2 regions of the Halalkalibacter oceani genome follow, and region 2 is predicted to be linked to the other one. Evidence: a T-box and tRNA genes for the amino acid it is inferred to sense, from the RefSeq annotation. Region 2 holds a T-box; the other holds one or more tRNA genes.
What was found. The T-box of region 2 lies ahead of serS (serine--tRNA ligase). A T-box ahead of a tRNA ligase gene usually reads a tRNA of that ligase, here a tRNA-Ser.
Positions count from the first base shown of each region.

Region 1: it encodes a tRNA-Ser, which carries the amino acid that the T-box ahead of serS (serine--tRNA ligase) is inferred to sense. The anticodon was not compared.

Region 1 covers NZ_JBEPKD010000002.1:146,577-157,029, forward strand. The annotation lists gene ABMB67_RS04190 (ABC transporter permease) at 1-574, shown strand, start outside; gene ABMB67_RS04195 (hypothetical protein) at 612-1,184, opposite strand; tRNA gene ABMB67_RS04200 (tRNA-Ser) at 1,290-1,382, opposite strand; tRNA gene ABMB67_RS04205 (tRNA-Ile) at 1,396-1,472, opposite strand; tRNA gene ABMB67_RS04210 (tRNA-His) at 1,478-1,553, opposite strand; tRNA gene ABMB67_RS04215 (tRNA-Met) at 1,585-1,658, opposite strand; tRNA gene ABMB67_RS04220 (tRNA-Asn) at 1,663-1,737, opposite strand; gene ABMB67_RS04225 (Na/Pi cotransporter family protein) at 2,305-3,930, opposite strand; gene ABMB67_RS04230 (DUF1189 domain-containing protein) at 4,166-4,942, shown strand; gene ABMB67_RS04235 (ABC transporter substrate-binding protein) at 4,964-5,941, opposite strand; gene ABMB67_RS04240 (FecCD family ABC transporter permease) at 5,957-6,991, opposite strand; gene ABMB67_RS04245 (FecCD family ABC transporter permease) at 6,995-7,987, opposite strand; gene ABMB67_RS04250 (NfeD family protein) at 8,352-8,999, opposite strand; gene ABMB67_RS04255 (DUF1002 domain-containing protein) at 9,124-9,999, opposite strand; gene ABMB67_RS04260 (MFS transporter) at 10,135-10,453, opposite strand, start outside.
Region 2 covers NZ_JBEPKD010000036.1:964-11,416, forward strand. The annotation lists gene ABMB67_RS21855 (YaaC family protein) at 1-240, opposite strand, end outside; gene guaB (IMP dehydrogenase) at 376-1,833, shown strand; gene ABMB67_RS21865 (D-alanyl-D-alanine carboxypeptidase family protein) at 1,932-3,263, shown strand; gene pdxS (pyridoxal 5'-phosphate synthase lyase subunit PdxS) at 3,381-4,265, shown strand; gene pdxT (pyridoxal 5'-phosphate synthase glutaminase subunit PdxT) at 4,301-4,891, shown strand; T-box leader at 4,887-5,108, shown strand; gene serS (serine--tRNA ligase) at 5,245-6,528, shown strand; gene ABMB67_RS21885 (ABC transporter ATP-binding protein) at 6,667-7,674, opposite strand; gene ABMB67_RS21890 (ABC transporter ATP-binding protein) at 7,655-8,695, opposite strand; gene ABMB67_RS21895 (ABC transporter permease) at 8,723-9,676, opposite strand; gene ABMB67_RS21900 (ABC transporter permease) at 9,694-10,453, opposite strand, start outside.

The sequences.
Region 1 (10,453 bases), on a different contig from region 2:
CGCGATTATTGTAACAGGGCTTTCCATTTCCTTCGTGCTCGGCGTCGTGCTTGCGATTGCGATGTACAAGCTGCCGCTCGTCGAACGGGCTTTTTATCCGGTTTTAATCGCTTCTCAAACAATTCCGATTATCGCCCTGGCTCCATTGTTCGTCCTTTGGTTCGGCTACGGGCTAACGAGCAAGGTCGTCGTCACCGTGTTGATTACCTTCTTTCCAATTACCGTCAGCACGTTCGATGGCTTTCGTACGACGAAGAAAGACTATCTTGAGTTGATGAAAACGATGGGAGCGAGCAAATGGCAGCTATTTTGCAAGGTCGAGGTGCCATCCGCTCTCCCTTCTTTCCTCTCAGGCATGAAGGTCGCCGTGACGCTGAGCGTGATTGGCGCGGCGATCGGTGAATGGCTCGGCGCCCAAGCTGGCTTAGGCTATTTCAGCCGGAGAATGATGACGCAATTTGACGGTGCCGGTGTGTTTGCCCCGATTGTCTGGCTGTCGCTGATCGGCATCGCGCTCTTTCTGCTGATCCGCCTGCTGGAAGCTTCGCTGCTAAAATGGCGGCGGACGAAATGAGTTAGCCGAATACTTTTGGCTAACTCATTTTTCGTTTTCACTCGAATTGGCCTGCCGCTGCCCGGGCAAATAACAGCTTATCTGCTAAGACATCAAAATAATATAAATCACGGTCAAATTGATGATTTAATTCAGTAACGGTAATCCCTAATGCTGCCGCATATTCCTCCTGCTCTTCAAAATAATGAGGGTCAACCATCTCTTCAATATAAGCCGTGACCTCTTCTTCCGTAACAGTTATGTCGTATTCATCCTGTGCTTCCGCTAGCAGTTTTTCAAACTCCCGCTTCCGTTCATTTCTTGCTTTGATTATTTCAGCCGTTGGACGGTTCGTACCGAATAAGTGATTATTAATCAGCGATCGGAATAGCATTTTTTCTTCATGAATTGGCTTATACTCATATAACACCTCAATACTTTTGGATGAAGAAAGCTCAGCAAATTGATCCAAGGCGAGTGTTACCGCTGTTTTTACATCCGTTTGGTAGCTGTCAATCTGATAGCCGCTATCACCCTCCTCTAGAGTTTCCCTCTCGCCCTCACCATACATGCATCCAGCTAATAGCACCAGACTACATGCCATCACAACACTGATAACCCCTTTTTCCATGCGTCTTCCCCCTGATTCGTTTTCTCCGGATCAGTCCCTTTATTTTCCTAATACCACTGTAACACAAAAAACACTACCATGCCTGGTAGTGTGAATTTCGTTATATGGCGGAGGAAGAGGGATTCGAACCCCCGCGCGGTTTAACCCGCCTGTCGGTTTTCAAGACCGATCCCTTCAGCCGGACTTGGGTATTCCTCCATCAAATGACAGTTGGTGGACCCTGTAGGACTCGAACCTACGACCGATCGGTTATGAGCCGACTGCTCTGACCAACTGAGCTAAGGGTCCTTACATGGGGCGGCTGATGGGAATCGAACCCACGAATGTCGGAACCACAATCCGATGCGTTAACCACTTCGCCACAACCGCCACAAGATTGCCACGAATATGTAAAAAAAGATAGCGGCGGAGGGAATCGAACCCACGACCTCACGGGTATGAACCGTACGCTCTAGCCAGCTGAGCTACACCGCCATATTGGCTCCACAGGTAGGACTCGAACCTACGACCGATCGGTTAACAGCCGATTGCTCTACCACTGAGCTACTGTGGAATATTCATTGTTGTTTGTTTCATTCGTACGCTTGTGGTACCTGGCTCTTCCTCTTACTAGCTTCGCTCCGTTGCCGGCTGCGTCGAGTCAACTCGTTGCTTGTTCGACGATGACTGGCCTCGTCACTGAGCTACTGTGGAATATCATTGAAGTTGTTCATTCGTACGCTTGTGGTACCTGGCTCTTCCTCTTACTAGCTTCGCTCCGTTGCCGGCTGCGTCGAGTCAACTCGTTGCTTGTTCGACGATGACTGTCCTCGTCACTGAGCTACTATGGAATATTCAATGAAATTCTTTATTCGTTCACTTGCAGCAACCCCATAAATCGCTAAAGACAAGAATGATAATAACATTTCTTCACCTTCGTGTCAATATATACTTTCCCTCAGCCACTAAGCAAGCACTGCTTTCCCAACTTATCATATTTAGCTCTATTAGACAAGCCATTTTCTGTTAATAGCGGGGGCTTAGGACTAGGGGGGCAGCAAGCCTGTTCCTCGTTTTAAAAGCCCATGCCGAAATGAATTCGGCATGGGCTTTTCTCTAATCTTAACTTTCTTTTATAAAATCAATGGTCTTCGCTAATGACCGCTTCCGCAATATTAACAGCATGGTCACCAATTCTTTCCAAATTGCTGACAATGTCGACAAAGACGATGCCGGCAGAACCGGAGCATTGGCCTTCGTTGACGCGCTGAATATGCTGCTTTCTCAGCTTTCGTTCCATCCGGTCAATCATTTCTTCTTTCTCGATCACGGAACGCGCCATGTCGCCATCGACTTTATCCAGGGAGAGAACAGCTTCTTTTAAAGTGGAAATCGTTAAATCAAACATCTCTTGCAAATCGGACATCGCGGTCTCCGATAAATTAACCTTGTTCGCTTTTTGATAATCCTTCAATTCAACAATGTTTTCGATATGGTCGCCGATTCTTTCAATATCTCGAACCGTATCCATCAGCATCGAGTGCATTTTTGAATCCGGCCCTGACAACGAACGCGACGAAATTAAAATCAAATAGTCTGTAATTTTGCGATCTAAATTATTAATCGCCTCTTCAAACTGCACGGCCATTTCAGCATGGCGCTTCGTGCCGTTACGAAGATATTGACTGACCTCAAAAAGCCCTTTTTCCGAGAAATCAGCCATTCGTAATACTTCCTGCTTCGCCTGTCCAAGCGCGATTGCCGGCGAACTGCCGATAAATCGTGGATCTAAATGCTTTGTCTTATATTCAATGCTGTATTCCTCACCAGGGACGAGTTTGGTTACAATGGCCGCCAGCACCGCAATGAACGGCAGCTGAATCAGCGTATTCGAAACGTTGAAGATCCCGTGAGCAAACGCAATCGTCATTGGCCGATTCAAGTTTATCTGTACCGCCAAAAACTCGATCAAATTCAAAAAGAGTGGAAAAACAATCAGAACGAGCACGGTCCCAATCAAGTTGAAAATGACATGGGTCAACGCTGCACGCTTTGCCGCAATTGAGGCTCCAATCGCCGCCAGCACCGCTGTGATCGTCGTCCCGATGTTGTCACCGAACAACACCGGCAGTGCTGAGTCAAGTCCCATAGCCCCTTGCTCATAAAGCTGCTGTAAAAGCGCAATCGCCGCACTGGAACTTTGCACGAGCACGGTAAATACCGTACCAATCAGCACCCCAAGCAAAGGCGTTTCACTCATGCTAAGTGTTAATTCTGTAAAGGCTTCAAGTTCACGTAATGGTTTCATTCCTTCTCCCATTAGCTCTAGTCCATAAAAAAGAGCACCGAAGCCAAAAATAACTTGTCCATAATTGTTGAATTTCTTATTTTTCAAAAAGAAAATCAAGGCAGCTCCGAGGGCAATAATCGGTAAAGAATAGGCAGATATATCGATCCCGATAATAAACGCTGTTACCGTCGTTCCGATATTCGCTCCCATAATGACACCGATCGCCTGCTTTAATGTCATAAAGCCGGCATTTACTAATCCAATTGTTAATACGGTTGTGCCGGAACTCGTTTGCAAAAGCACCGTTACAAACAGACCAGCTATCACCCCCATTAACGGGTTGGTCGTAAATTTATCGAGAAGATCCCGCAGGCGCTCCCCGGCAACCTTCTGTAATCCATCCCCCATGAATTTAATTCCGAACAGGAAAATCCCCAGACCCCCAAAAAACATGAACAAGAGTGATTGTAAATCCACAAATCCTCATCCCTTCATTTTCATAAGTCATCGTAAACTTTTGTCAAATTCGACAAAGCTCAACATCGACACCCTGTCTATTATTATTCATTTATGAACGGTTTGTAAATATGTATTTCGTATTTTTTCATATACGCTCTTTCTTTTAGTGATTCTTCCCTGAAATACATGGATCATACTCATAGTATTTTCTAGCGACATTCGTTAAAATAGGGAAGGGAAAAAGGAGGCAGTCATGAGTTTCTGGAAATGGTTTACAAAATGTTATGATCGGAAGGTAGTCGCCTATAGCCGGCTCCGCCCTATTACTTCGACAATTTGGCATGTTCTTTTTGTCATGCTTTTGGCCAGCTTTCCATTTGTCCTTTCGACAATGATAAGCGCAGTCGCTAATGTTGAACATCTGCAAGAGACGTTACAAGCCGATCTTCCCGATTTCCAGCTTGTTAACGGGGAATTAAGCATGGAACATGAAGAAGTCTATATCGCTGAACATACAAATGATTATCTTTTTGTGATTGATCCAAATCTCACCTATCCAAAGGAGGAATTGCCGGCACTTCACAATGGGGTCGTCCTGCAAAAACAGGAACTGATTATGATCGACGAAGGTCATCTCCAAACAGTCCCTTATCTTCTTCTTGGCGGCCAGCAGCTCTCTGGTGATCAGCTCAAAGCTCGGATTGATGACCTGGCCGGCTTTTTGCCAATTTTGCTCGGAGTCGTGAGCATCCTGATGTATGCGGCATTAGCAGGAACAGCCTTTCTCGGCATTACGGCCCTCGCTTTCATCGGCCTGGCCTTTCGTCAAAAGCAGCGTTTTCTTACTTACCGTCACTTATGGCTGATGACCGCTCATGCTTTCACGTATCCGGCAATTGTGCTATTTTGGATCGACACATTTTTATGGAAAGTTCCATTCACTGCTTTTGTACTAGCGACTTTTGTCTATTTATTGCTGGCAATGAAATCAATTCCGCTGCCAAAACAAAAGAAGCGAGTCGCTCCTTAGCGCTCGCTTCCCAAGATAATGTTATTGCTCCGTAAAGAGCTTCTCCGCATCATCCAATGCCATGTCCTGTCCGAGTGCGGAATAATCAAGCCATGTTTGGCCGTCGAGCGTGTAGACATGATTGTTCTTTACCGCTTCGAGATTATTCCAGACTGGATTTTTCGCCAGCTCGTCAAAACTTCTCTTCGCATCATCATCATTGTTGACGATCAAAAAGATCGCATCTGCCCCCAAATCAGGCAGCACTTCTTTTGAAATAACGGCAAATGGCTCGTCCCCCGTCATCTCTTCCAATCCATCAATCGGCGTTAACCCGAGGTCATCGAACATAATCGGCCCCATCGGACGGTTCATGCTCATTACCCTCATTTCCTTGGCCGAGACGCGGATCGCCATCACTTTCGCCTCTTCACCAAGTTCATCGTGGATGAACGACTTCACCCGCTCTGCCTTTTCTTCGTATGCTTCGATAAACTGTTCTGCGACCTGCTCGCGTCCGACATAAGAAGCCGTCTCCAGCAAATGATCGCGCCATGTCCCTTCATCGATATCCGTGCTGATGACCGGGGCGATTTTTTCCAATGTGTCGAGCGACTCCGCGCCGAAATGCGCATCCGTAAAAATGTAATCCGGCTCCAGCGCCAAGATGGCTTCCATATCAGGACTTGTCACAACGCCCAGCTTTGCGCTGCCCTCAAGCAAATCCGCGACATGCGGTAGAAAATCACCTACGCCCCCACCAATTGCCGAACCTGCCGGCTTAATCCCGAGCGCCAGCAGATTATTCGTCATATGAATCGACATCGAGGCGATGACCGAATCCGGATCAACCATCGGCTCACCTCCGTCCGCCTCCGTTTCGTTGCCATTTTCCGTCACAGCTGCGTCCTCGCCGGCAGACGATGTCTCGACGTCAGCTGTCGTTTCCCCTGTTTGTCCGCAAGCGACAAGCAGCATGATGAAAAGAAGCAGCAATAAAGGTTTGATAATAAATTTCATTGGTTCATTATCCTTTCATGATTCAAATTTATTTTTTCGCAGCAGCAAATAAAGAAAATAAGGACCACCTAAAGCAGCGACAATGACACCGGCAGGAATTTCATTAGGGCGAAAAAGCGAACGGCCGGCTGTATCGGCCATCACGAGAACCGCCATGCCGATCAATGCCGTTATGAGCAAAGAGCCGCTATGCTTTGGTCCGACAAGGCGACGCGCAATATGGGGAGCAGCCAGACCGATAAAGCTAATCCCTCCGGCGACTGAAACGCTTGCGCAGGACAAGGCGACCGCGAGCAGCAGCAACAGAAATCTGTTTTTTGTCGGTGAATTGCCGAGCCCTGTGGCGATCTCGTCGCCGAGACTGAATAAATCAAGCTTTCGCGATTGCATATAGATTAGCGGAAAGCAGAGCACTACCCACGGCAAAAGCGCCCAAACATGCACCCACTCTCTTCCCCAGACATTACCGGCCAGCCAGCGTGCGGCAAACGCATAGGTCGTGTCATCGAGCCTGAGCGACAGCAGCAGCGTTAAAGCGCTGAATCCAGCCGCCACCGCAATGCCGACGAGAATTAGCCGGATTGGCAGAAGACCGCGATAGCGATCATAGGAAAGCAGGAAAACAATAAAGGCCACAAGCAAGCCACCGGCAAAGGCAAACAGTGGAATCATTAGTGACATCGGTCCGTTCATTTCTAAAAAAAAGCTAATGTAGACGATTAAGCCAAACGCCGCTCCAGTATTCACACCAAGGATGCCGGGGTCGGCAAGCGAGTTGCGCGAAACGCCCTGAAAAACCATCCCTGTCACCCCAAGACCTGCTCCTGCAAGCATCGTAACGAGTATGCGCGGCAGCCGAAATTCGTACAGGGCCATCGTCTCGTACGGGGTGCCATAACCGAACAGCGTTTTCCAAACCCCGAGTGGAGAAATCGGCATCGAGCCAGTATGTAAGCCAACGAGAATGATAAGCAGAACAATCAAGACAAAAACAAGCGAAACGCCAAGGAGACGTTTTCTCCTGCTCCTGATGATTTCCTCCAGCTTCATCTGCTACAGCTCCCTCCTTTCCTTGCGCGCGATGTAAAGAAAGAAAGGAACACCGACGAGAGCAACCATCGCCCCGATCGCAAATTCCCTTGGCGGATTGACCATCCTCGAAGCAAAATCAGCCCAGACGAGTAAAATCGCCCCAAGTAGGGCCGACATCAAAATTCGCTTCCGGTAATCGATCCCGACAAGCCAGCGGGCAATATGGGGGGCAACAAGACCGACAAACCCGATCGAGCCGGCGACTGCGACCGCTGAGCCTGCCAATAGAACGGCGGCCGTCATCCCTTGCAGCCTGACGGCATTAAGGGAAACGCCCAAGCTTACCGCTGAATCATCACCAAGAGACAAAAAGGTAATCGGGCGCCCCAGCATGACCGCCCAAACCGCGACGATGAAGACAATCGGCGCGAGGAGCCGCAAATGCTCCCAGCCAATTCCGCCTACTCCCCCCGCATACCAAAACGCCAGATCCTGACTCAGTTGAAAATAGATGGCGATTCCTGTGCTCAACGACTGCAAAATCGCCGCCACAACGGCCCCGGCGATCGTCAGCCTCAATGGCGAGTGAACGGAACCGAGCAGCATAATAAAGATAGTCGTCAGCCCCGCTCCGAAAAAAGCAAGTACAATTAACGTGCTGTATGAGACCGATGGGATAAATGCAAAGCTGAGCGCAACAACAAAGGCCGCTCCCGCGTTCACCCCCAATATCCCGGTGTCCGCCATCGGATTACGCGTTATCCCTTGCATAATCGCTCCCGCAATGGCAAAGGCCATCCCCGTAACAGCCGCTCCAAGTACTCGCGGAAGGCGGATATCATGGACGACCTGGTGGGTCGTCCATTGTTCATCATAGTGGAAGACTGCAGCCCACACCGTCTCCAGTGTGACATCCTTAGCTCCATAGGAGACGCTGATAAAAAGGGTTAGCGCCAATCCAGTCAGGGCCGCAACAAACCATACTATTGTAATCAACCGCTTCGATCCAGCCATGACGATGTCTACTTCCTTCCCAACCCATTAATAATGATCATCATTCTCACTAAAAATCGAAAAAAAAGCTGCATGACCGCTTCCCCTTTGCCCCCTAGCAAACAAGAGGCCAAAACCTCCTCCTTTTTCCAGTGGAAATTGCTCATTATCCAAACAACCACTGATAATGATTATCAATATTAACAAAACTATGTACGCCTGTCAATTTTCATACCTCGGACTGGACCGAGCAATCCCGACAAGAATGAAAAGGTCAGATAAAACTAGCTTTGAGCTATTGGCGATCGCAGATTGTAGCGATTCCGCTCATGCTTAAGGGCTGGGCAAAAGGTAAAAAAACAACCTTCTTCCCAGCCCTCATACATTACTCGCTTTCCTTGTTTTCTTCGCGCTTCTTAACGACAATCCGCGTTCCGTCAACGGAAACAACTTCAATCGGCGCGCCCGCTTCAATCCATTGACCACCGCTTGTCGCGCTGTACTGGGCCCCGTCAATCTCAATCGAGCCAGTCGGGCGGAATGGCGTTAACGTTTTGCCTTCCTTGCCGACTAATGATGTGTAGCTCTCATTGATCGAATTATAGCCGAGATCTCCCGTTAAACGATCCTTCAAGGTCATTTTCGCCCACAAATTACGCGATGGAAACACCTTCAGGAAAAGGGCGGAACCAAACCCTCCCAAGAGGAAGCCCATTGAGACAAACACTCCGTAAAGAAACGTTGGTGCAGGTACGGCCAAGCCAATAATCATCAGGATAATTCCGAGTAAAGCGACGGTACCATCCGTAATCACCTTGCCATCAATGATAATCAAAGCAAGCCCTACTACATAAAGAATGACAACCCAAAAACCGACTTCCCCTGACAAATGATAGGAGAAATACATCGCCATAATCGCGATCCCTAATAGTGCAAAAAGGCCCTTCGCCCGTACGAGCAGTTCGCCAATTAAAAATAACGTTCCGAGAAACACAACTAAAAATCCGATACTAGCTGAATCTAACCATTCCATAACCCCGTCCCCCTTTCCTATACATACGGCTAACCCCCATCACTTGGTTTCAGCAAAACGGAAAAAAGCATAAAATTCACTTTTATCCGTTTTGCCGGCGCCAGCGTGCACGAATCAGGTCCGGTTATGAACTGAAAACACCGCGCAGTGAATCAATCAGGCTGTTAATAAACTCAAGGAAGCTGCGAATAAAGCCTTGCGTCTCTTCCCGATTTAAAAATTCGCCAAGATTGTCGCGCACATTTGTAATTTGTTCCTGCACCTGATTCCAGTCAATGTTTAAGTCCTTCATTCGCATAAACAATGAGACAAGTCCATTCAGTTCTTCATCAGTCAACGTAATGCCAAGCTCCTCTGCAATCCGACGAATCAATTCACGCAGATCATCCTCTGTCTCCACAGGGTTGTTCGCAATTTCTTCCTTGACCCGGTTCATTAATTCCGTCGCCTGCTCTATACCAATTGACTCACTCAGTTCGGCAGTCGTCACCATTTCTTCATTGGCGATTTGCTTCTGTTCTTCAGGAATTTCAATCTCTGTTGCAATTTCATACGCCTTGATCAGACCGGTTAATGCCGCCGTTCCCGATACTTCGACCGGCGCCGTCACATAAATATCGGCATCCTCCACGCCGGCTGTAATCAGCGCATTGGCATACATCGCTTCCGACACCCATTTTATATTATGCGTTTCTACATTAATTCCCGCTCCACTTTCCTGCAACGTAATTTTCGAGGAGGAAAGAGCGCGTGTCCCAATTTGACTCGCACTAATATAGTCTCCTAAATATTGATGCTCTTCTTCATTTGTCACATATACAATCGGATCATTCTCCGTTGCTCCCATTTCATTTAGCAGTGCCTGCCGCTGTTCCGCGGAAAGAGAATCTCCAAGGGTCACGATCACGTCACCTGGAGCTGCGTCAGCGAAAACAAGCATCGGCATGAACAAACTAAAAACAAGTAAAAGCACCCAGCTTCTTTTTACATTTTTCATCATAATCGACTCCTTTTTTTGACGAGCTTTCTTTGATTTCTCTAAGCGCTCTGTCAACACTCTATGTAACGAGTGTTCTATACACAAGGAAACACATTTATTGAATAAAAGAAAAGGGCCTTTTGTCTCATTTACCGATCAGCTTAAAGGAAATGGGCGACAGCTTTTCCCAATTGGCAAACAAGACCAGCTGCTCATAAACAGAAGACCGACCAATGTTACACAAAAAAATGAAGTATACATCATTTGCTCAACATCGGCAACCCATTGAGCATATAACACCGGGCCAAAAGCCACACCTAAAAAGCGCAGCATCGCATAAAAAGCAAAGACCGTCCCCCTTTCCTGCTCCGAGACAATGGAAGCGAGCGCTGCATTAGCGGAAGGAAGAACAATCCCAAAGCCCGCTCCAAATAGGAGAAGACCGGCGAGTACAACGGATAGCTCTGTTGAAAAA
Region 2 (10,453 bases):
TTTCAATAATTGAATAAAGCCATAAAAAAGCAAGAGCGGTTTAAGTTCTATCGGTGAAGTGTGTGCTTGCTTTATATAAAGCTCTCCCTGTTGAAGATGATAAATAAATGAATAGCAGGTATGATAGCTTTTCGCTTTTGCCTGCGGGATTTGGAGTGTTTCATATGCCTCTGTCAAATAGGTTCTGGTGAAGGCGGCGGAATAAAAAGGTAGAAAACGTTCGGCTAATGGTTTATCCATGTCAATCGCTCCAATTGTTCAGTAAATTCTAAAAAATACATTAATAATAGTATTCTTGACAGTAGTTTACCCAATTGATAAGCTACTAATAATATTTTGACGTACAAAATAAAGGATTGAGGGAGGATGGATCGTATGTGGGGAAATAAATTCCAAAAAGAGGGACTAACGTTTGATGATGTTCTTCTCGTACCAGCAAAGTCGGAAGTATTGCCTAGAGATGTTTCAATTAAGACAGCGTTAAGTGACAATTTGCAATTAAACATGCCCCTTATTAGCGCGGGGATGGATACTGTTACAGAAGCAGAAATGGCGATCGCAATGGCTAGAGAAGGCGGACTTGGTATTATCCATAAAAACATGTCGATTGAAAAGCAGGCGGAGCATGTAGATCGCGTTAAACGGTCGGAAAGTGGTGTTATTACCAATCCTTTCTACTTAACACCGGATCATCAAGTATTTGATGCGGAGCATTTGATGGGAAAGTACCGTATTTCTGGAGTGCCGATTGTTGATGAGCAACAAAAGCTTGTCGGAATTTTAACGAACCGTGACCTTCGTTTTATCGAAGATTATTCGATCAAGATCGATGAAGTGATGACGAAGCAGGATCTTGTGACTGCTCCTGTTGGTACGACGCTGCTTGACGCTGAAAAGATCCTGCAAAAGTATAAGATTGAAAAGCTGCCGCTTGTTGATGATTCAGGCGTGCTTAAAGGACTAATTACGATTAAAGACATTGAAAAAGTGATTGAATTCCCGAACTCGGCGAAAGACTCACAAGGACGCTTAGTCGTTGGCGCGGCGATAGGGGTGTCTGCCGATGCCGATAAGCGGATTGAGGCGTTAGTAGCAGCCGGCGTCGATGTGATTGTGATTGATACCGCTCACGGTCACTCAAAGGGTGTGTTAGACAAGGTTCGTGAAGTCCGTCAGTCCTACCCTGATTTAACGATTATTGCAGGGAATGTGGCGACGGCGGAAGGGACGCGTGATTTAATTGAAGCGGGAGCCGATGTCGTAAAAGTCGGAATCGGTCCTGGTTCGATCTGTACAACACGGGTTGTAGCGGGAATCGGCGTGCCGCAAATTACGGCAGTTTACGATTGTGCGACAGAGGCGGCCAAACATGGTGTGCCGATCATTGCTGACGGTGGTATTAAGTATTCCGGCGATATTGTTAAGGCTCTCGCAGCCGGAGGACATGCTGTAATGCTTGGAAGCCTGCTTGCTGGCGTTTCTGAAAGCCCAGGGGAGCGTGAAATTTACCAAGGTCGTCAATTTAAAGTATATCGTGGTATGGGCTCTCTCGGCGCAATGGAAAAGGGGAGTAAGGACCGCTACTTCCAGGAAGACGCACAAAAATTGGTTCCGGAAGGCATTGAAGGCAGAATTCCTTACAAAGGACCATTGCATGATACCATTCACCAGCTCCTCGGCGGACTTCGGGCCGGTATGGGATACTGCGGAACAAGAACGTTAGAGGATTTACGTGAAAATGGACAATTTATCCGGATAACAGCAGCAGGACTACGGGAAAGTCATCCACATGATGTTCAAATTACGAAGGAAGCGCCAAACTATTCCTTATAAGAGATTATGAAAAAATAGATAGAGGTCTTCTCTATCTATTTTTTTATGCTTTGGTGTGGTAAAATAACGTCTATGTGAAAAGGTGTGGAGGTGTAAGGGTGAAACAGCAAGTAAGAAAAAAATCACTTATCTTATTGCTGACAATGGCGTTGTTTTTTGCTTTTGTAGGAAATCAACATGCCGCGGCTTCTTTTGATTTAGAAGCTGAATCAGCGATTTTAGTCGACGCAGGTACAGGGAAAATTTTATTCCAGAAAAATATTGATCAAATTTTGCCAACGGCTAGTATGACGAAAATGATGAGTGAGTATCTCATTTTAGAAGCGATTAATAACGGAACCATTAGTTGGGAGCAAGAGGTGCCAATTAGTGATTTTGTCAGAAGTCTTTCCTTGTATATTGACTTGTCGAATGTTCCGCTTCGACAGGATGCAACGTATACGGTTAAACAGCTTTACGAATCAGTAGCGATTTATTCAGCGAATGCTTCGACAATCGCTTTGGCTGAGTTGATTGCGGGCTCTGAAACAGAGTTCGTTAAAATGATGAACGATAAAGCAGCGGAGTTAGGCCTTGAAGATTATCAATTTGTCAATTCCACTGGATTGAATAATAGTGATCTGCTCGGCAACCATCCGGACGGTACAGGGGAATCGGATGAAAATATGATGTCGGCGCGGGCAACGGCTAAACTGGCGTTTTCTTTGATTCGTGATTACCCTGAGGTGTTGGAGACGGCAAGTATTCCGACGAAAACATTTGAAGCGGGTCCTGACGAACAAATTGAAATGCGAAATTGGAACTGGATGCTTTCGGGGATTGAAGAACAGCATAATTACGAAGGTGTAGACGGGTTGAAAACCGGTTATACGGCAGCGGCTGGGAATGCATTTACAGGAACAGCTGAGAGAGATGGCATGCGGTTCATTTCTGTTGTGATGCGTACCGCTTCCCGTGATGCCCGTTTTGATGAGACAGAAAAGCTGTTTGATTATGGTTTTTCTAGCTTTACCCATATGGAAATGGTTGGAGACGGATATATTCCGGAAGGACAAGAGTTACTTCCTGTTCATGGAGGAAAAGAGAAAGACGTTAGCATTGCCAGCGCGGCTCCTCTCTCAACCGTTGTGTTAAACGGGGAAGAAGAGCTATATTCGCCAGTGCTTGAACTTGATCAGAATCAGCTTAATGAGGATGGAGCGTTAGAGGCTCCGGTTGAGGCTGGACATCAAGTGGGAACGTTGGCGCTGCAGTACGATGGTGAGCAGGAAGAAGAGTTTTTATATGCGGATCAGCGAGAAGAAGTAGCGGTCATAACAAGCGCGGCAGTTGAACGTGCAGGCTGGTTTACGATGAGCATGAGAGCGATCGGCGGCTTTTTCTCAGGCGTTTGGAATGGCGCTGCTGATATGGTGAAAGGCTGGTTCTAGCAGCTGGACGAGTCTCGTAAATAGTTTTCTGAAAACAATGCGAATATGTGTGATTTTAAGGTATACTATAAAAGATGGTAAACCCAACTTAGAGGAACGGTATAGGAGGAATTATACATGAGTCAAACAGGAACTGACAGAGTCAAACGGGGTATGGCAGAAATGCAAAAGGGTGGCGTCATTATGGACGTCGTTAACGCAGAACAAGCGAAGATTGCAGAACAGGCTGGAGCGGTAGCGGTAATGGCGCTTGAGCGTGTGCCGGCAGACATTCGCGCAGCCGGTGGTGTTGCCCGGATGGCTGATCCGACGATTGTAGAGGAAGTGTTGAATGCTGTATCGATTCCTGTTATGGCAAAAGCTCGCATCGGTCATATTGTCGAAGCGCGTGTACTTGAAGCAATGGGTGTTGACTACATTGATGAAAGTGAAGTGCTTACACCTGCGGATGAGGTTTTTCATCTTTATAAGCGTGATTTCACTGTACCATTCGTATGCGGAGCACGTGACTTAGGCGAAGCTTCGCGCCGGATCAGTGAGGGTGCTTCCATGATCCGGACGAAAGGTGAGCCGGGAACAGGAAACATTGTCGAGGCTGTTCGTCATATGCGGATGATTCAAGGACAAATCCGCAAGGTGACGCAAATGTCAACGGATGAGCTAATGACGGAAGCGAAGAACCTTGGCGCTTCACTTGAGCTGCTGCTTGAAATTAAAGAAACTGGTAAGCTACCGGTTGTTAACTTTGCAGCCGGCGGTGTGGCGACTCCTGCGGACGCAGCGCTAATGATGCAGCTTGGCGCTGACGGTGTATTTGTCGGTTCCGGTATCTTTAAGTCAGACAACCCTGAAAAGTTTGCCCGGGCGATTGTCGAGGCGACTACCCACTATGAGGATTATGCATTAATTGCTGAGCTTTCAAAGGGACTCGGAACAGCGATGAAGGGAATTGAGATTTCCTCTTTAAATCCGTCAGAACGCATGCAGGAGCGCGGCTGGTAAGCTGAAACGTGATGAAGAAAGGGCGTTAACATGCCATGGTGAAAATTGGAGTATTAGCATTACAGGGAGCTGTACGCGAGCACGTCAACTGTCTTGCAGCGCCTGAGACGGAAATCGTCGTCGTTAAGAAAGTCGAGCAGCTTGCAGATTTGGACGGCCTTGTGCTGCCCGGCGGAGAAAGCACGACGATGCGCCGGCTAATTGATCGATATGGTTTTTTTGAACCATTGAAGCAATTTGCCGAGGCAAATAAGCCGATATTTGGGACATGCGCCGGATTAATATTAATGGCAGAAGAGATTGTCGGCTATCCGGAAGGACATTTAGCTGTGATGAAGATGAAGGTGCAGCGTAATGCGTTCGGTCGTCAACGGGAAAGCTTTGAAACAGATTTGCATGTTACAGGCGTCGGGGAAGACATCCGCGCGGTTTTCATCCGTGCTCCGCTCATCGTTGAAGTCGGGACAGACGTCGAAGTGTTATCGAAGTACGGTGATGAAATCGTAGCGGCGCGGCAAGGGAATTTTCTTGCCTGCTCCTTCCATCCGGAACTTACTGATGACCACCGCTTTCATCAGTTTTTTGTGAAGATGGTCAAGGAAACGAAGCAATCATTGAATAAATAAAGCGTTGAAAAGGACAAGTACATCCTGTGCTTTGCAACAGAGAGCCGATGGCAGGTGCGAATCGGACAAAGCCTGGATGGAAATCCCCCTTTGAGTGAAAAGCAGAAGCTTGAGCGAAGCTTTTCCGGCTAGCTGCCGTTATCAGTCTAAGTGGCAAGGGCGAATTCATTCGTCTTTGCAATTAGGGTGGCAACGCGGGAAAGCTCTCGTCCCTTCTTTCCAGGAAAAGAAGGGACGAGAGCTTTTTTCACGATTAGAAGAAAGAGGCTGTTCGGTTTTCTCATGTACCGGTGTCGCTTTTTTAGAGCAATTTTTGCTAAAATAGAAACGAGCTTAGATAGGAGGATTATGACATGTTGGACATAAAGAGATTGCGTAACGATTTAGCGTCAATTAAAGCAAGGCTGCAAACAAGAGGAGAAGATATCTCCGGTTTAGACAGATTTGCGGAATTAGATGAAAAAAGACGGGCCATCATCGTAGAAGTGGAAGAATTAAAGAGCCGCCGCAATCAAGTATCGCAGGAAGTGGCTCAGTTAAAGCGGGCGAAACAGGATGCCGATCATTTAATTAAGGAAACGAAGGAAGTATCGGAACGGATTAAAACGCTTGATGAAGCGCTTCGCAACGTAGAGGAGGAGCTGGAAGGCATTTTGCTGACGATTCCGAATGTGCCGCATGAAAGTGTACCGGTCGGCGCGTCGGAGGATGACAATGTCGAAATTCGAGCATGGGGCAAAGTCCGTTCGTTTGATTTTGAAGCAAAGCCTCATTGGGATCTTGCTTCTGCCCTCGATATTGTTGATTTTGAACGTGCGGCGAAAGTAACGGGGAGCCGATTTGTGTTTTATAAAGGGCTTGGAGCGAGACTTGAGCGCGCGCTGATCAATTTTATGATGGATCTTCATCAGGACAAGCATGGCTATACTGAAATTTTACCGCCTTATATGGTCAACCGGGCGAGCATGACCGGGACGGGACAGCTGCCGAAGTTTGAAGAGGATGCATTTAAAATCCGTGAGGAAGATTACTTTTTAATTCCAACAGCAGAAGTTCCGGTCACAAATCTGCATCGTGATGAAATTTTATCAGCGGAGCAATTGCCGCTTGCTTATACGGCATACAGCGCCAATTTCCGCTCTGAAGCGGGTTCTGCCGGCCGCGATACACGAGGCTTAATCCGGCAGCACCAGTTCAATAAAGTTGAGCTTGTGCGCTTTGTGAAGCCTGAGGATTCTTATGAGGCGCTTGAGCAAATTACCGGTCATGCAGAAAAGGTGTTGCAGCTGTTAGGGCTTCCTTATCGTGTGCTAAGTATGTGTACGGCTGATCTCGGCTTTACCGCAGCGAAAAAATTCGATATTGAAGTGTGGATTCCAAGCTACGGTTCTTACCGTGAAATTTCTTCATGCAGTAACTTCGAGGACTATCAGGCGAGACGGGCCAACATCAAATATCGTCCAGAGCCAAAGGCCAAGCCGGAATTCGTCCATACATTGAATGGGTCAGGCCTTGCAGTCGGCCGTACGGTCGCTGCGCTGCTGGAGAATTATCAGGAGGAAGACGGATCAATCGTCATTCCTGAGGTGCTGCGCCCTTATATGGGTGGCGTAGACAAAATCACCGTGCCGAACTAGTAGAAGGCAAAAAAAGGATTGTCCTAAAGCATGAAGCGCAGGGGACAATCCTTTTTAAGATAAGGGCTTTGGCAGAGCACGTTACTTGCTTTTAGCTCTCCGCAAATGATTGTAACGAGACGCCACAGGCGTCTTTTCTTATTTGGGCTGCATCTCGCCAGCCTCAATTTCTTTCATATAATGACAGGCGGCCAGGTGACCTTCCTTCATATAATCCTCGGCACGAAGTTCAGGTGTCTCCGTGCGGCACTTATCCGTTGCGAAAGGACAGCGTGTATGAAAGCGGCAGCCTTCCGGTGGGTTAATCGGAGATGGGACATCTCCTTTTAACAAAATCCGCTCGTTGTTTTTTTCAGGATCGGGAACAGGTATCGCTGATAGGAGCGCCTTCGTATAGGGATGCTGCGCGTTATCAAAGACGGATTTCTTGTCACCGATTTCGACGATTCGCCCGAGATACATCACGATGACGCGATCCGAAATATGACGAACAACCCCGAGATCATGCGAAATAAACAAATAAGTGAGCTGGAACTCGCGCTGGAGCTTCTTCAACAAATTAATGACCTGAGCCTGAATGGAAACGTCAAGCGCCGATACGGCCTCATCACAAATAATAAGCTTCGGATTGACGGATAAAGCACGGGCGATACCGATCCGTTGACGCTGTCCGCCACTGAACTCGTGCGGGAAGCGATCCGCTTGATGAGCACCTAATCCGACTGTTTCCATTAATTCGCGAATCCGTTCGGCCCGCTGCTCGCGCGGCACGACATTTTGAATCGCCATCGCTTCCTCCAACACTTGACGCACCGTTTGTCGCGGGTTAATCGACGCGTAAGGGTCTTGGAAAATGATCTGCAAGTCTTTCCGCTTTTTGCGCATATCCGCTTTGCTTAAGGAAAGCAGGTCCTCTCCATCGAATTGCACCTCACCTGAAGTAGGCTCATCAAGACGGAGAATCGCCCGTCCGGTTGTTGATTTTCCACAGCCTGATTCTCCGACGATGCTGACTGTCTCCCCTTCGTAAACGGTGAAGGAAACGCCGTCGACGGCTTTAACATGATTGACCGTCCGGCCAAGCCAGCCTCCTTTAATCGGAAAGTGCTGCTTTAATTCTTCTACCTTAAGTAGTTCTTTCTGCATGAATGTCCACCTCCGGATCGCCATCCCACTCGTCTGAGTAAATCCAACAGCGAATCTGATTTCCATTGTCGTCTTCCTCAAGCTGAGGAAGCTTATCGACGCATACTTTACTTGCATGAGGACAGCGCGGGGCAAAGCGACAGCCTTTCGGCAATTCCGTCGGATTAGGCACCGAGCCTTTAATGACAGACAGTTCCTCATCGCCGAGATCGATATCGTGACGAGGCAAGGAATTCAGCAGCCCGACTGTATAAGGGTGCCGCGGATTTTTAAATAAATCGTTTACGGTTGCGTATTCGATCACTTTCCCGCAGTACATTACGGCAACATAGTCACAAGTTTCCGCGACGACTCCGAGATCATGGGTAATCATAATGATTGACATGCCAAGACGTGTTTGCAAGTCTTTCATTAGCTCAAGAATCTGAGCCTGAATCGTTACATCGAGAGCGGTAGTCGGTTCATCGGCAATTAGCAGCTCAGGATTACAGGCAAGCGCCATCGCAATCATAACCCGCTGCCGCATTCCGCCGGACAGTTCATGCGGGTATTGATGGACGCGTTTTTCCGGAGCCGGAATCCCAACGAGCTTCAGCATCTCAATCGAGCGGGTAATTGCTTCTTTTTTGCCCGCCCCTTCATGAATTTTAAAAGCCTCACCGATTTGCTGGCCGATCGTATAAACCGGATTCAGCGAAGTCATCGGCTCCTGGAAAATCATCGAGATTTCATTGCCGCGAATTTTTCGCATCGCTGCTTCACTTTTTTCAACGAGATTCTCGCCTTTAAAGAGAACCTCGCCCCCGACAATTTTACCTGGGCTTTGAATTAAACGAAGAATCGAAAGAGACGTGATGCTTTTTCCTGATCCTGATTCTCCGACGATTCCAAGTGTTTTTCCTTTGGGAACTGAAAAGTTAACGCCATCCACTGCCTTGATCTCAAAGCCTTTTGTAAAAAAGGACGTGCGGAGATCGCGGACTTCGAGGATCGGCTTATCGTCATGAACATGAGCCGTCATGAAGCTTCCCACCTTCCTGGTAAATGATTAATCTAAATCAATCCGTTTATTTAAAAAGCGATAGGCAATATCGACAAGTAAGTTAACAAAAACAAACAACAATGAAAAGACAAGCACCGTCCCTTGAACGACAGGGAAATCACGGGCGCGAATCGCATCGATGATGAAACGTCCAAGGCCGTTGATCGCAAAAACCGTCTCGGTCAGTACCGCGCCTCCAAGCAATGTGCCGAACTGGATTCCGACAACTGTGACAACCGGAATAAGCGCATTTTTTAGCGCATGACGGTAAATAACGACGCGTTCTTTAACGCCTTTCGCCCGTGCGGTACGGATATAATCTTGGCCGATGACTTCAAGCATGCTCGACCGCGTCATTCTGGCAATAATCGCCGCACCGGCTGTTCCAAGTGTAATAACCGGAAGGACAACCTGCTGCCAGGAGCCCCAGCCCGACGAGGCAAACCAGCCGGTATGGAAGGAGAAGCCGAACAGCGAGACATCAAAGCCGCTGGCAAACCATTGAATCAGCATCAGGCCGAGCCAGAAGTTCGGCATTGAGAGACCAAACAAAGCGATAATCATAATAATGGCATCGGTCAGCGTATAATGCTTTGTTGCTGAGATAATCCCGGCAATCAGCCCGATAAAAACGCTCAGGATCGTACTGTAGACGGCGAGCTCGACCGTTACCCAAAAGCGGGCCCCAATTTCGGAGGTCACATCCCGGCCACTTCTGACAGAAGAGCCAAGGTCACCTTGAATGGCATTGCCGACATATTTGAAATATTGGACTACGACATGGTCATTTAAGCCGAGCCGTTCACGCATTTGCTCCACTTGAGCCGGAGAAGCACTTTCCCCTGCCATAATCTGTGCAGCATCACCAGGAATGAGGTGCATCAAACTGAACGTCAGAATCGTGACACCTATTAAAACGGGAATTGTTTGGATGATTCGTCGAACAATAAAAGTAAACAATGTTTTGCACCTCTTTTCTAGTTTTTCATCTTAGGATCAAGGGCATCTCTTAATCCGTCACCGAAAATATTAAATGCCAGCACGACAATCACGATCGCAATTCCGGGGAAAAATGCGACATGCGGTGCATCCCACATAAAATTCCGACCATCACTAAGCATTGCTCCCCATTCCGGAGTTGGCGGCTGTGCGCCCAATCCAAGGAAAGAAAGGCCACTCGCGGTCAAAATTGAGGTCGCAATGCTTAATGTAGCTTGGACAATAAGGGGAGAGGTGACATTTGGCAGGATATGTCTAAAAATAATCCGCACGTCGCTCGCACCGAGCGCTTTGACAGCATCAATGTATTCCAGTTTCCGGACGGCAAGCGTTGACCCGCGGACAATCCGGGCAAAGACAGGAATGGAAAAAATCCCGACAGCGATAATAACATTGTTTAAGCTTGGTCCGAGCACACTGACGATTGCCAGCGCTAACAGAATGCCGGGGAAAGCCAGTAATACATCCATACAGCGCATAATAAACGCATCAACGCGCTTTCCGTAATAACCGGAGGTAATACCAAGCAAAACACCGATAACCGCTCCGATCAAGACGGAAACGACGCCGACGTAAAGGGTAAGTGACATCCCATGAATAATTCTTGTGAAAATATCTCTTCCGTGATGGTCAGTCCCGAACCAATGATCGGCGGAAGGAGAAGCAAGCTTATTTGCATAATCAGGAGTATTGGGCTGATAAGGGGTAAGAAAGGGCCCGATGATCGCCACTAATAGA